3 regions of the Streptomyces sp. IBSBF 2435 genome follow, and region 3 is predicted to be linked to each of the others. Evidence: riboswitches for the same ligand, from Rfam matches in the RefSeq annotation. Region 3 holds a riboswitch; each other region holds the start of a gene.
What was found. Region 3 has a riboswitch for cyclic di-AMP ahead of V7E46_RS08700 (C40 family peptidase). Riboswitches for the same ligand answer to the same signal wherever they lie in the genome.

Region 1 (4,738 bases), on a different contig from region 3:
AGAGCCGGGAGAGCGGCGGGGTGGGGCGGCTCACCACGATCATGTTCTTCCGCGCGGAGGCGGAGATCTTCGACGGCCGCTACGGCGACGCCGCGGCGACCGCCGCGGAGGGGCTGCGGATCGCGGCGGACACCGGCCAGCGGCAGTGGGTGAGCCAGCTGAGCAGCGCCCTGGCGCACATCGCCGCGCTGCGCGGTGACGAGGACGGCTGCCGCCGCATGGTGGACGCGGCCCTCGCGGGCGGCTCGGGTACGGCGATGGCACCGGGCGCGCCCTGGGCGTACTGGTCCCAGGGCCTGCTGGACCTGGGGCTCGGCCGCGCCCGGGCGGCGCTGGACCGGCTCGCGCTGCTCGGCGAGGAGTCGGTGCGCCACCACATCTGCGCGACCCGCAGTGTGCCCGACCTGGTGGAGGCCGCGGTCCGGGTCGGCGAGCCCGGGCGGGCGGACGCGTCCTTCGCCCGGTTCGAGGCATGGGCGGCGCGGTCCCGCCAGGAGTGGGCGGCGGCGCTGGTGGCCCGCTGCCGGGCGCTGCGGGCGCCGGATACCGGCGCGGAGGCGTACTTCCACGAGGCGCTGGCGGCGCACGACCCGCACCGGCGTGCCATGGAGTCGGCCCGCACCGAGCTGCTGTACGGGGAGTGGCTGCGGCGGGCGCGGCGCAAGAACGAGGCCCGGGTGCGGCTGCGCGGTGCCCTGGACACCTTCGAGCGGCTCGGCGCGCACCCGTGGGCGGACCGGGCGCGCGGTGAGCTGGGCGCGGCGGGCGGCACGGTGCCGGAGGCGGCCGGGGACGGCGGCCCGGTGGACGCGGCGGCGGGGCTCACCCCGCAGGAGTCGCAGATCGTGCGGCTGGCCGCGGAGGGCCTGTCGAACAAGGACATCGCGGCCCGGCTGTTCCTCAGTCCGCGGACGGTCGGCTACCACCTCTACAAGGCGTATCCGAAGCTCGGTGTGGTCTCGCGCGGCGAGCTGGCCGGGATGTTCGGGTAGCCGGGACCGAAGGATGCCGGGGAGCGGCCGGGGAAAAGGCGGTGCCCGCCCGGGGATGGAATCCGGGCGGGCACGTTCTCGGGGGGCGCGCCGGAGGGTCAGACGGTGACGCCGTGCGCCGCGAGGTAGGCGACCGGGTCGATGTCGGAGCCGTAGTCCGGGGTGGTGCGCACCTCGAAGTGCAGGTGCGGCCCGGTGACGTTGCCGGTCGCGCCGGAGATGCCGATCTCCTGGCCGGAGGTGACGGTCTGGCCGACCGAGACCACCGGGTCGGTCAGGTGCCCGTACAGGGTGTACTTGCCGTCGGCGTGCTGGATGATCACGTCGTTGCCGTAGGCGCCGTCCGCGCCGGCGTGCACCACGGTGCCCGCGGCCACCGAGTGGACCGGGGTGTCGCTGTTGACCAGGAAGTCGACACCGGTGTGGTAGCCGGAGGACCAGTTGGAGCCTTCGGCGTGGTACTGCGTACCGATCGCGGCGTCGCCGACCGGCTTGCTGTAGGCGGTGGAGCTTGCGGCCTTCACGGCGGCGGGCGCCGCCTTCGCAGCCGGGGCGGACGCGGTCTTCGCCGCCGGGGCCGGGGCGGCCTTGACCGGGGCGGTGTTCAGCGTGAGGTGCAGGCCGGGCCGGATCAGGCCGGGGTTGGCGCCGATGACCTTCTTGTTGGCCTCGTAGAGCGGCTTCCAGCCGCCCTTGACGTGGTGGGCGGCGGCGATCTTCGCCAGCGTGTCGCCGGGGACCACGGTGTACTGCTGGGCCTTGGCGGACACGGCCGGCGCCTTGGCCGGCTCGGCGGCCGACGCGTGGGCGACGCCGACCAGCGGCACCACGAGGGCGACGCCTCCGGTGCCCGCGGCGATGCACACGCGGGTGAGGCGGTTGAGTGAGCGGGGCTTGCGGTGCTGTCCCTTTGCGGGCATGGGGGATTTCCTCTCCTACGCCTGCGAGGTGAGCTGTCGGGTTCGGGCAGGAGATGCCCGGCCGCGGTCCGCCGTGGTCGCGCTGTGCGGCGCGCGTACGGCAGTGCGGCTTCACCCCGAGCCGTCCGGGTCCTCCCGGACGGCGGCTTGCCTGGGTCCCCCGCTCCTGCCCTGAATGCTCGGCTGTTCCGGTGACCGGGCGGCGGCAGGATTCGGCGTTCCGCCCGGCGGATCTCGCGGACGTCCGGCCCGCGGTAGGGCGAAGCTAGACGACGCCCCGAGCGGCGGGCAACCAAACGCGGCATGCCGCACCATTCCGCCCGTACCGGTGGTTACTCCTCGCCATCCGCGCGCACCGGTACGTGTGCGCGCCGGTCACGGCGGGTCGAGCGGCGGGGTGCGCGGGGTGAGAAACGGGCCGCGCCGTGAACAGCGGGTGGTCCGGGGAAGCCGGACCGTGTTCACACCATGACGCCGGTCACACGACGAGCCGGAGGTGACCCGCATCACCGTGAAATGCCGGATATGTACGGCCGTTTCGGATGTGCCCTGAGTCGCGGCCGACAGGGCGCCGGTCCGCCCGTCAGTAGCTGCCCGGCGCTCCGCCGATCCGCGCGTCCAGCGTCCTGCTGAGCCGGTAGCCCACCGGCCGGAAGCCGACCGCGGGCCAGTGTCCGGCGGCCAGCGGGGAGGCGGAGTGCCAGCGGGCCGACATGTAGCGGTGGCCGCCGTCGTAGGCCCAGGCCAGCGCGGTGGCCAGCAGCACCCGGCTGATGCCCTCGCCGCGCGCGGCGGGCGCCACGTACGCCTCGGCGAGTTCGACGCAGGCTTCGGGTGTCACCGGGTCGGCGACGGCCGGGACGACCAGCACCATGGCGATCTCCTCGCCCCTGCGGGACGCGATCCAGGCGCCGCAGCGCGGGTCGGCGAGCGCGTCGGCGTAGTGCAGCCGCAGCGCGGCGAGCGCGCCCTCCGGCTGCGGCTGGAACATCGCCGACTCGCGCTGCCGCCGGGAGGACTCGGCGGCCATCCGGCCGATCTGCGGCAGGTCGCCGGGGCCGGCCCGGCGGATGCCGAGGCCGTCGACGCCGCGCGGCTGGCGGCCCCTGGCCTTGACCGCCATCAGGCCGTGCACCAGCTCGCGCCCGAAGCCGAGGTCGGACCAGGGGGCGGTGGCGATCTCGCCGGCCGGCACCTGTACGTAGTGGACCAGACGGCGGTCGGCGACCAGCCGGTCGGCGATCCGGGCGTACAGCGAGCGCAGCACCTCGGTCTCCCGGCCGCCGGGCAGCGCGTGGCCGCCGTAGGGGACCAGGGCGGAGCGCGGGTGGGTGCGCAGCGCCGCCGGGTCGTCCGGGGCGAGGGTGACCGGCTGGGCGGCGAGGTAGCCGATCAGATTGCCGTCGCCGTCCAGCGCGCGGCAGGATTCGAGGCCGGGCACGGCGTGCAGCTTGCCCACCAACTCGTCGCCGCGCACAGGTCCGTCCGCCAGCCAGGACCGCTGGGAGGGGGGAAGCCGGGCGCGCGAGAACCAGCGGTCGTAGCGCTGCACGGCCAGGGGTATGTGCTCGGCGGTCAGCGGCGCGGTGGCGACAGTCATGGTGTTCGAGGACGCTAGCGGCGTGCGCACCCCCAGGGCAAGGCGGGACGTCCAGGGGCCGCCAACCGGTGCGGGGCGGGGCCTTCAGCCACTCCGGGAACGGGCGCGGCGCCCGTTTGCCGCGCCCGTCCGGGCCGGGGTGCGGCGCCGTTTGCCGCGGCGGTCGGGGCCGGGCCGCGGCACCCGTTTGCCGCGCCGGTCCCGGTACGGCGCGCCTGCCCTCAGCCGGTCCAGGCCGGGTGCCGCGGGTCGTCGGCACGCACCAGGACATCGGCGCTCTCCTCCGGCAGCGCCTCGCGGGCGTAGCGCTCGTAAGCGGGCAGCGTCCAGCGCTCGGCCGCTTCCGTACGCCGCTCCAGCGCGGCCCGCGACAGCCGCAGATGGACCGTCAGGTCCAGCGGCAGGCCCTGGCCGAGCAGCAGCGGGCCGTCCAGCACGAGGACGCCGCCGGGCGGCAGCGTCACATATTCCGCCCGGGTGGAGCGGTCGGTGCCGGCGTCGCGCAGCGACGGCAGGGCGCGGCCGGTGCCGCCGGGTCCCAGCGGGTCGAGCACCTCGCGGCGCAGGGCGCCGGTGTCCAGCCACAGCTGGTAGTACGCGTCCACGTCCTCGTGCCCGTACTCCAGGCGCTGCGAGGCGGGCCGCCAGAAGCCGGCCGAGCGCACCCTCAGCACGGGGTGACCGAGCGCGGGCAGCGCGGCCGCCAGCGCGTCCGCGAGGTCGGCGGTGCCGGCGGCGGGCGCACCGTCCACCGCGACGCGCCACCAGGGGCCCGCGGGCGGCGGAGCCGCGGTGATCCGGTCGGCGAGGGCTTCGGCGAGCCGGGGCCAGGTGATCGGGGTGAGCTGCACACGGCCATCCTGCCGGAGCCGGCGTCCGCACGGCGTGCGGACGCCGGCTCACTCGTTCGGGCGGGATCGGCCGTGGCGCGGCGGGGCGGGGGCGCGGCGGCATCCGGGCCGACTCGTCCGGGCTTCCACCCTCGTGGGCCAAATTATCTATAAATCACCCATTTGCCACCGAGCGGGATTCATGACTTTTTGTGACTCTGGAAGAACTCATGGTGACCGTCCCCAGCACCCAGGAGAAAGCAATGATCCTGTCGATCTCCGGCGTCGTCCTGCTCGGCGTCGTCGTCTTCCTGTTCTTCCGCAAGGACGGGCTGAAGGTGTCCCACGGCATCGTCAGCGCTCTCTTCGGCTTCTACCTCGCGAGCACCGCCATCG
Region 2 (4,738 bases), on a different contig from region 3:
CAGGTGCGGGCGAACTGGGTGCGGCTCAAAGGCGTCGAGAAGGCCCGCGACTCGGTCGCCGACGGCGTCCCGCTCGCGTCCCCCGCACTGGCGCTGGCGGCCAAGCTCGCCGGACGGGCGAGGGAGGCGGGCCTGCCGCAGCCGGTCACCCCGCCGGCCCCGCTCTACGACGACGAGACCGCCCTCGGCGACCACCTGCTGGCCGAGGCCGCCGCGGCCCAGTCGGCGGGCATCGACCCGGAGGCGGCCCTGCGCCACGCCGCACGGCGCTATCGCGCGGCCATACGCGAGGCGGAGACCGAGCCCGGCGCCGCGGCGCGGGCGCGGACCTCGGCGGCCGGGCGGGACGGGGCCGAGGGGTAGCGGCCGGTTCACGTACCGTCGGGGGATGACCGAATCCGCCGCCGTGCCCGAGCTTTTCACCTGGGAGTTCGCCACCGATCCCTACCCGGCCTACGCATGGCTGCGCGAGCACTCCCCGGTCCACCGCACGACGCTGCCCAGCGGCGTCGAGGCCTGGCTGGTCACCCGGTACGCGGACGCCCGGGAGGCGCTGGCGGACGCGCGGCTGAGCAAGAATCCGGTCCACCACGCGGGTTCGCCGGGCGCGCGCGGCAAGACCGGCATCCCGGGGGAGCGGAGCGCGGATCTGATGACGCATCTGCTCAACATCGATCCGCCCGACCACACCAGACTGCGCCGCCTCGTGTCCACGGCCTTCACCCCGCGCCGGGTTGCCCGCTTCGGACCGCGGGTGCAGCAGCTGACGGACCGTTTCGTGGACGGCTTCGCGGCCCGCGGCGAGGCGGACCTGATCCACGACTTCGCCTTCCCGCTGCCGATCTACGCGATCTGCGACCTGCTGGGGGTGCCGGCCGAGGACCAGGACGACTTCAGGGACTGGGCCGGGATGATGATCCGGCACGGCGGCGGTCCGCGCGGCGGTGTGGCGCGCTCGGTCAAGCGGATGCGGGCGTACCTCGTGGAGCTGATCCACCGTAAGCGCGCCGAGCTGACCGCCGGCACGGGCAGCGGCGTGGACGGCGGCCCGCCCGACGACCTGATCTCCGGGCTGATCAGGGCGAGCGACCACGGCGAGCACCTGACGGAGAACGAGGCCGCGGCAATGGCCTTCATCCTGCTGTTCGCCGGCTTCGAGACAACGGTCAACCTGATCGGCAACGGCATGCACACGCTGCTGACGCACCCGGGTCCGCGCGCCGAGCTGCAGGCGTCCCTGGGCCGCGGCGAGAGCGCCCTGCTGGAGAGCGCGGTCGAGGAACTGCTGCGCCACGACGGCCCGGTGGAGCTGGCGACCTGGCGCTACGCGACCACCGCGCTGACCGTCGGCGGGCAGCCCGTCGCGGCGGGCGACCCGGTCCTCGTGGTGCTCGCCGCCGCCGACCGCGATCCCGCGCGTTTCTCCGCGCCCGACGCCGTAAACCTCGCGCGGGCCGACAATCCGCATCTCGGGTACGGGCACGGCATCCACTACTGCCTCGGCGCCCCGCTGGCTCGGCTGGAGGCGAGGACCGCGCTGGCGACGCTGCTCACCCGGCTGCCCGACCTGCGGCTGGCCGCCGATCCCGGTGACCTGCGCTGGCGCGGCGGTCTGATCATGCGTGGGCTGCGGACCCTGCCGGTGGCGTTCACACCCGTGGCGCCGCACGGGAAGTGACCGTACGTCAGGGCCGTGACCGCGACGTGATGAGCGCTACATCGACTTGTGATCCCCTGGCCAACACCGCTACGTTCTGCGGTCAACGCGAGGCACGCTCGGCTCGCGGGACGCGCCGGACCCCACGGTGCGCGGCACTTGCCGGTGACGGCGGGACGCGCGGGCGCGTAAGGCTGTGAGGAAAGGCGACCGCATGCTCTCGTCAGGGAACGGCAGGCACCGACGTCCCCGCCAGGCCCCAGCGGCCATGGTGACGGTCGCGGCGACCGGCGCGGGACTCGCGCTGCCGCTGCTGGGAGCCGGCGCGGGCGCCGCGCACGCCACGGAGGCCGGCACCTGGGACAAGGTCGCGATGTGCGAGACCGGCGGCCTGTGGAACGCCGACACCCACAACGGCTTCTACGGCGGCCTCGCCATCACCCAGGACACCTGGAGCCAGTACGGCGGCACGGTCTACGCCTCGCGGCCCGACATGGCCTCCCGGGCGCAGCAGATAGCCGTGGCGGAGAAGATCCTGGCCGATCTCGGCCCCGACGCCTGGCCCGGCTGCGAGCAGGGCACCGGACTGGTCACGGACACCGGGACACCCGGCACCGGCCAGACCGGCACCGCCCGCCGTGCCGCCGGCCGCCGGCACGCCGACCACCGCGCCGCCGGCCGCCGGTACGCCGACCGACCCCGCCTCGGGCACGGTGACGCCCCCTGCGGCCGACCCCGCCGCGCCCACGCAGAGCGCTCCTCCCGCCGCCCCGTCGGACCCCGCGGACCCCGGTACCCCCACGGACGGGGGCGGGCGCCACGGGCGCCCGTACAGCCCTTCCGACGAGGCGCTGGCCGCGGCCGACCGGGCGACCCGCACCGAAACCACCGCGGTCACCGCGAACACCGCGGATGTCAACGAGACCGGCAACACCGGCAATACGGGCGCGAGCGCCGGTACGGACCCGGGTACGTACAAGGTGGGCGAGGGCGACTCGCTGTCCGGGATCGCCGCCGATCATGACGTCGCCGGTGGATGGGGTCAGCTGTACGACGCCAACCACCAAGTGATCGGCGACAATCCAAACCTCATCAAACCCGGACAGATCCTGAATCTCGGCTGAGCCGTGACCGCCGGAAGGTCGAACTTCCGTGCCGTACGGGCCGACTGACAAAACGGACGTACGGTACTTCCAGGTCGCGCGGCGATGTGACAAGGCTCTCTCCCCTCCTGTGACCGGCTGCTCGCTCCCTGCTGAAATCCGGCGTTCCGACCTGCGGATTCGTCCAGCCCCCGAATGCCGGACGGCAGTTGGCGCCCGAAACGCGAGTGTTTGTTCAACCGGGTCCGGTGTGCTTAACGTCTAAGCGCCCGCCACAGCGGGCCCCGTCGGAGCGGAACGCCGAGTCCTGCCGCCGCACCCACGGGAACAGTCGACGCGAAAGCGCCGCAGGCAGGAGCGGGGGACCCACGGTCTTCCGCCGGACCAGAGGCAGTACGCCGCGCGGCACGGACAGCACGCCGCTGCGACGCCCACGCCACCGGTCCGGCTCGGGGTGAAGCCGGTCATCCGTGTACGTACAGCGGGTGCCGGCCGGGCAACTCACGCCCGAACCCGACAGCTGACCTCGTAGGCGTCGGTGAGGAACACACACATGGGTAAGCACCGTCGCGCCTCAAAGATGGTCCGATTCGCCACGTTCGCCGGTGTCGCCGGTACCGCCATCGCCCTGCCGCTGATCGGCGCCACGTCCTCCTCGGCCGCTTCCGTGGCCACCTGGGACGCCGTCGCACAGTGCGAGTCCGGTGGCAACTGGTCGATCAACACCGGCAACGGCTACTACGGCGGCCTGCAGTTCTCGCAGTCCAGCTGGGAAGCGGCCGGCGGCCTGCAGTACGCCTCCCGCGCCGACCTGGCCACCAAGGACCAGCAGATCGCGGCCGCCGAGAAGCTGCTCGCCATCCAGGGCCCCGGCGCCTGGTCCTGCGCGTCGGCCGGCGGCCTGACGTCGGGCGGCCCGTCGCCCGACATCAACCCCGGCGGCTCGTCCTCCTCGTCGTCCAGCTCCACCTCGGCCAAGAAGACCACCCCGGCCAAGAAGACCGCCCCGGCGAAGAGCACGGCCAAGCCTGCCAAGGCCGCCAAGCCCGCCAAGCCCGCAAAGAACACCGCCACGGACTGGCAGCGGCACTCCGGCCACAAGGGTGACTACACCGTCGTGTCCGGCGACAGCCTGTCCGGCATCGCCGCGAGCCACCACGTGGCCGGCGGCTGGCACAAGCTCTTCGACCTCAACAAGGACAGCGTCAAGGACGCCGACCTGATCTTCCCGGGTCAGCACCTGCACCTCGGCTGACGGCTGATCACCGGCCTGCTGCCGGGTTGTCCACCGGCAGGATCACGGACCGATCCCCGGGCGTCACCCGGCTGACGCCCGGGTGATCCCCCGGGCGGGACCTCACCGGCCGGCCGGGTACGCGGCTCGCCTCCGGGCGCCGCGTACCCGGCCGGTTTTCCGTCTCAGGGGCCGGGCCGAGGACCGGTACGGATGCCCCAGGCGGTTAGGCTCGTCCCGGAAAAGACGAGAAGACATCATCTGAAGGAGACAACGTGCCGTCCATCGACGTCGTCGTAGCCCGGGAAATCCTCGACTCGCGAGGCAACCCCACCGTCGAGGTCGAGGTCGGCCTCGATGACGGCAGCACGGGCCGGGCCGCAGTGCCGTCCGGCGCTTCCACCGGCGCCTTCGAGGCCCTCGAACTCCGCGACGGCGACAAGAACCGCTACCAGGGCAAGGGCGTCGAGAAGGCCGTCCTCGCCGTGATCGAGCAGATCGGCCCGGAGCTGGTCGGCTACGACGCCACCGAGCAGCGGCTGATCGACCAGGCGATGTTCGACCTGGACGCCACTCCCGACAAGTCCTCGCTCGGCGCCAACGCCATCCTCGGCGTGTCGCTGGCGGTCGCGCACGCCGCCTCCGAGGCCTCCGACCTGCCGCTCTTCCGCTACCTCGGCGGCCCGAACGCGCATGTGCTGCCGGTCCCGATGATGAACATCCTCAACGGCGGATCGCACGCGG
Region 3 (4,738 bases):
ACCGGGAAGGCGCCGGTCGCGACGGTCCCGCCGTCGGCGGGCGCCTCGGGCACGGCGGCGGGATGCACCCGTAACGAGGCCAGGCCCAACTGCCCGACCCGCGGGACGCTCCCGTCGGGCATGAGCAGCAGGACGGCCGCGGCCGGCATGTCGCCGCCGGGCACGACGAAGGTGGCGTTGAGCTGTACGCCGATGCCGTCGCCCGTGACGGCGACGCCGATGTCGCCGCCGGCGGCGACGGCTCCGTCCCCGGAGGCGGCGATCCCGGGCGCGGTGGGCTCGACGGGGGAGGGCGGGTCCCGTGGCGCTTCGGAATGCGGCTTGCGGCGGCTGCGGGGCACGGGGCTCACGGCTCGGCCGGACCGGCGCCGGGCTCGCCCGTCACCGCGTAGCCGATGTGGCCGGCCGAGGCGACGGACCCGGCACCCGACGCGTCGACCGTCGTCTCCCGCGCGGCCGTGAAGGGCGGCATGGGGCCGGGCGCGGCCGGTACGGGGGCGCCGCCGGTCGAGACCACGCCGATGCCGCCGCCCGAGGCGATGGCGCCGCGCCCCGACGCCGTGACGGAGGCCCGCGCGGCGGCGGGCGGTACGGGTGGCGGGGACGCCGGGGGCGCAGTCCTTGGGCCGGCGAGCGCGTACATCGACGCGGAGAACGTACCCAGTGCCACGACGGCCCCCGCGATCCCGGACCACTGCCCTGCGGTGTCGAGGCCGGCGGTGAAGGCCGCCACCACGAGCGCGACCGATGCCGCCGCTCCCAGGCCGACCCCGCACCAGGCCACCGTTCTCGTCAGCGCCGCCATGGCGTCTCACCCCCTGTCGACCCACCCATCGTAGAAGCCGCATCCGACCGGACCAAGGGACTTCCCCGTGCGCCCGGGGCCGCGGGCGGCCGTCACCGCGGGCCTGGCCGCGCCTGTGGGCGTACGGGCTGTTCGGCGCCAGGGCGCAGGCCGCGGCGACCGGCAAGTACCGGGCGGCGGTGCCGGGCTCCGGCACCGCCCGAGGCGGGGTGACGCCGGAGCCGCCGCCGGGCTCCGGCTCAACAGGTCCGCCGCCGCGCCCCGGCTCAACCGGGACGTACCGCCCCCGCGAAAGGCATCTCGCTGATCGGGGCGATACGGACCGGGGAGCCGGGGTGCGGCGCGTGGATCATGTTGCCGCCGCCGATGTAGAGGCCGACATGGCTCACACCCGAGTAGAAGAACACCAGGTCGCCGGGCTGGAGTTCGGACCGGGAGACCCGGGTGCCGGCGTTGATCTGGGTGTAGGTGGTGCGGGGCAGTGACACCCCGGCGGACCGCCAGGCCGCCTGCGTCAGACCCGAGCAGTCGTACGCGTTCGGTCCCGTCGAGCCCCACACGTACGGCAGGCCGAGCGCGCGGTAGGCGAACGCCACCGCCTGGGCGGCGCGCGGGGACGGCGCCCCGATCGCGGCGAGCGGGACCCGTACGGTGTCCCGGGCGGCGGACGCGCCCGCCGGTGAGCCGGGGCCGTCGGAGGCCGCGACCGCCGCGCGCTGGGCCGTGGTCAGCCGGGCCAGCAGCGCCTGGGCGGCGGCGAGTTTCGCCTGGAGGGTGCGCTTGTGGTCGGCGACTTTGGCCTGCGCGGCCCGCAGGTCGGCGAGTCTGTCCGTGGCCTGGGCCCGGGTGCGGGCGATGTCCTGCTGCTGCGCGGCCAGTTGGGCCAGCGCGGCGCTCTGCTGGGTGCCCGCCTGGTTGAGGTACGACGCCCGCGCGAGATAGCTGTCGGGGTCGGAGCTGAGCGCGAGTTGCAGCAGCGGGTCGATGCCGCCCGAGCGGTACTGCGCGGCGGCGATACCGCCCAGCGCGTCCCTGGTGCTGTTCAGCGTCGCGGTCTTGCGGGCGAGTTCGTTTTGGAGGGCGGCGACCGCCGCGCTCGCGGTGTCGGCCTGCACCTTGGCTCCGTCGTAGTCCTCCGTGGCCTGCTCCGCCTGCTGGTAGAGCGCTGCCACCTTCGTACCGACCTGCGCCGGGGTGAGCTGCGGGTCGGCGTACCCGGTCTCGCCGAACAGCGAGACGGAGGCGGCGGACGCGAGCGCGAGCGTGACGCTGATCCGGACGGTCGTGCGGGCGCCGCGGGTGGCGCGGGTACTGCGGGTACTGCTGGTGGTGCTGGTGGTGCGCGTGCTGCCGGTGGTGCTGTCGCTTTCGGCCGGGCCGGTGGCTGAGCCGGTGCGCTTCTTGCGGTGGGCGGGAGTGCGGGCGGGACTGTGTGAGGCCATTGCGGGGCCGTCACTCCTTCCAGGGGACGGCCCGGCGGCGCCTGCACGGGGGAGCAGGACACCGCCGGGCCTTCGGCGGGGGTGACCGGTGCCGTCCTGACCGGGACGGCAAGGGGTGTCGGCCACCTGGGGAGCGACGCTAAACCTGCCGGGGGGCGCGCCGGGCGGCACTGACCGGGACTGCCCCCTATCGGCCGACCCCTGCAAGGAAACGACCGCCGTTCGACCGGTGACCGGGCCCTGGTGCGACCCAACCTGACCGATCGGCCGTTTTTCCGGCTGCCGGCCCGGCTGGCGGCCCCGCTGCCGCGACCCGTGGAAGCGGGCCGCGGTCAGGCCACGCGGCGGGCGGTGGCGAAGGGCATCCAGCTGAGCGGGGCGACCTCGACGAACGCGCCGGTGTGCGGGGCGTGCACGATCTGGCCGTTGCCCAGGTAGATGCCCACATGGGACAGCCCGGAGTAGAAGAAGACCAGGTCACCGGGCCGCAGGTCGGCCTTCGAGACGGCGACGCCCTGCTTGGCCTGGTCGTACGTGGTCCGCCCGAGGGTGACGCCCGCGGCGCGGTAGGCCGCCCCGGTCAGGCCCGAGCAGTCGTACGAGCCGGGACCCGTGGCGCCGTAGACGTACGGCTTGCCGCGCTGGGCGAGCGCGAAGCTGATCGCGGCGGCGGCGCGGCCGGAGGCGGGCCCGCTGTAGGTGTAACTCGTGGTCGAGGTCGAGCCCTTGTGGATGGTCGCGACCTTGGCGCGCTGCTCGGCGGTGAGGCTGTTCAGCAGCTTCTGAGCGGCGGCGAGCTTGGTCTGCACCGTGTTCTTCTGGGTGGTCAGCTGCTTTTGCGCGGTGGTGAGCTGGGTCAGGCTCGCGGTGGCCTGCGCCCGCTGGATCGAGGCCTGCTCCTGCTGGATCTGGAAGTTCTTGAGCGCGTCGGCCTGGGTCGCGGACAGCTGGCTGACCATGTGCGACTGGTTCAGGAACTGCTCGGGGTCGGCGGCGAGCAGCAGCTGCACGGTCTGGTCGATACCGCCGTCGCGGTACTGCTCGCTGGCGAACTGGCCCAGAACCCGGCGCGACTCGTTCATCTGCTGGGTCTTCTGGGCGACCTGCGCGAGCAGCTGGTTGGTCTTGTCGCGCTGGGTCTCGGTCTTTTCCTTGGCCTGGTCGTAATTCTGCGTGGCGACCTCGGCCTGCTGGTTCAGGGTGTCGATCTGCGCCTTGACCTCGGTGATCGAGGGCTTGGGCTTCGCGGGAGCCGCGCTCGCGCTTTCGCTGAGCAGGGTGACCGAGGCGATGGCCGCCGCGGTGACGCCGACCGCCGCACGGGGGGCGGTCGAGGCGAGTATCCGCGGACGCGGCTTGCGGTGCGACGCCACGAAGGCGACTCCTTCCGTGAACCGCCGACCGGGTTAGCTGACGGGTTCGGGCTGGGAAGGTAGCCCTACGGGTCGAACGCTTTCCGGCGTCTGTCCCGATTCACCCCAATGGCGCGTGGTGGGTCCCCGGTTCCGGCCTGGGCCGGATTGAGCGGAGGCGGCGCGGTGCCGGCATTTTCACCGGCGGGGAACGCACCACCTAGCGGGATACCGTACTCAACTTCTCCGAAAGTTGGGACGTTTGGATTGCAACGTGACCGAAATCGCTTTGTGATCTTACGGTTTGTGATCGGCCGGTACGGATTCCGTGCGGGATCAGTACGGACGAACCGCCGCATAGATCGGCATTTCGGTGATCGGGGCGACCTTGACGACCGTTCCCGTGTGCGGAGCGTGGATCATGTTGCCGCCGCCGATGTAGAGGCCGACGTGGCTGGCGTCGCTGTAGAAGAAGATCAGGTCGCCCGGCTCCAGGTCCGACTGCGACACCCGGGTGCCGACGTCCACCTGCTCGCCCGTGGTCCGCGGCAGCCGGATGCCGGCCGCCCTGTACGCCGCCTGCGTCAGGCCCGAGCAGTCGAAGGAGTCGGGCCCCGTCGCGCCCCACACGTACGGCTTGCCCAACTGGCCGCGCGCGAAGGCGATGGCCTTGGCCGACACCGACGCGTTCGCCGGGACGGTGTGCGCGGTCGTGCCCGCGGTCGTACCGGCCTTCTCCGCCGTCTCCGCCTTGGCCTTCTCCTGCGCCGCGATGGCGGCGGCCTTCCTCCTGGCCTCCGCCTCCTGCTGGGCCTGGAGCGCCGCGAGCCGGGCCTTCTCCTGCGCGGTGAGGCTGTTCAGCAGCGTCTGGGCCGCGCCCAGCTTGGTCTGCACATCGGCCTTGGCGGTACGCAGCTGCGCCTGCTGGGTGGTCAGCGTCGCCAGGCTCTTGGCCGCCTCGATGCGCTGCTGGGTGGCCGCCGCCTGCTGCACCCGGTAGGACTCGACGGCCGACTTCTGCCGCTTGCCCAGCAGGCTCGTCAGATGCGCCTGGTCCAGCAGGTCCTGCGGGTCGTCGGCCAGCAGGAAGCGCCCGGTCGAGTCGTCACCGCCCGAGCGGTACTGCGCGGCGGCGTACT

Region 1: it holds a riboswitch for cyclic di-AMP, as region 3 does, so the genes downstream of both, V7E46_RS10210 (M23 family metallopeptidase) here and V7E46_RS08700 (C40 family peptidase) in region 3, are expected to answer to the same signal.
Region 2: it holds a riboswitch for cyclic di-AMP, as region 3 does, so the genes downstream of both, V7E46_RS12200 (transglycosylase family protein) here and V7E46_RS08700 (C40 family peptidase) in region 3, are expected to answer to the same signal.

Annotation. Positions count from the first base shown of each region.
Region 1 covers NZ_JAJSYW010000037.1:158-4,895, reverse strand. Annotated here, with positions in the region: gene V7E46_RS10215 (helix-turn-helix transcriptional regulator) at 1-992, shown strand, start outside; gene V7E46_RS10210 (M23 family metallopeptidase) at 1,091-1,912, opposite strand; cyclic di-AMP (ydaO/yuaA leader) riboswitch at 1,918-2,107, opposite strand; gene V7E46_RS10205 (GNAT family N-acetyltransferase) at 2,496-3,512, opposite strand; gene V7E46_RS10200 (uridine kinase) at 3,734-4,363, opposite strand; gene V7E46_RS10195 (hypothetical protein) at 4,606-4,738, shown strand, end outside.
Region 2 covers NZ_JAJSYW010000047.1:24,861-29,598, forward strand. Annotated here, with positions in the region: gene V7E46_RS12180 (nucleoside triphosphate pyrophosphohydrolase) at 1-363, shown strand, start outside; gene V7E46_RS12185 (cytochrome P450 family protein) at 389-1,678, shown strand; partial or broken gene V7E46_RS12190 (transglycosylase family protein) at 2,031-2,168, shown strand; gene V7E46_RS12195 (LysM peptidoglycan-binding domain-containing protein) at 2,296-2,781, shown strand; cyclic di-AMP (ydaO/yuaA leader) riboswitch at 3,094-3,310, shown strand; gene V7E46_RS12200 (transglycosylase family protein) at 3,314-4,015, shown strand; gene eno (phosphopyruvate hydratase) at 4,270-4,738, shown strand, end outside.
Region 3 covers NZ_JAJSYW010000030.1:20,105-24,842, forward strand. Annotated here, with positions in the region: gene V7E46_RS08685 (tetratricopeptide repeat protein) at 1-350, opposite strand, end outside; gene V7E46_RS08690 (hypothetical protein) at 347-805, opposite strand; gene V7E46_RS08695 (C40 family peptidase) at 1,072-2,247, opposite strand; gene V7E46_RS08700 (C40 family peptidase) at 2,580-3,620, opposite strand; cyclic di-AMP (ydaO/yuaA leader) riboswitch at 3,628-3,784, opposite strand; gene V7E46_RS08705 (C40 family peptidase) at 3,936-4,738, opposite strand, start outside.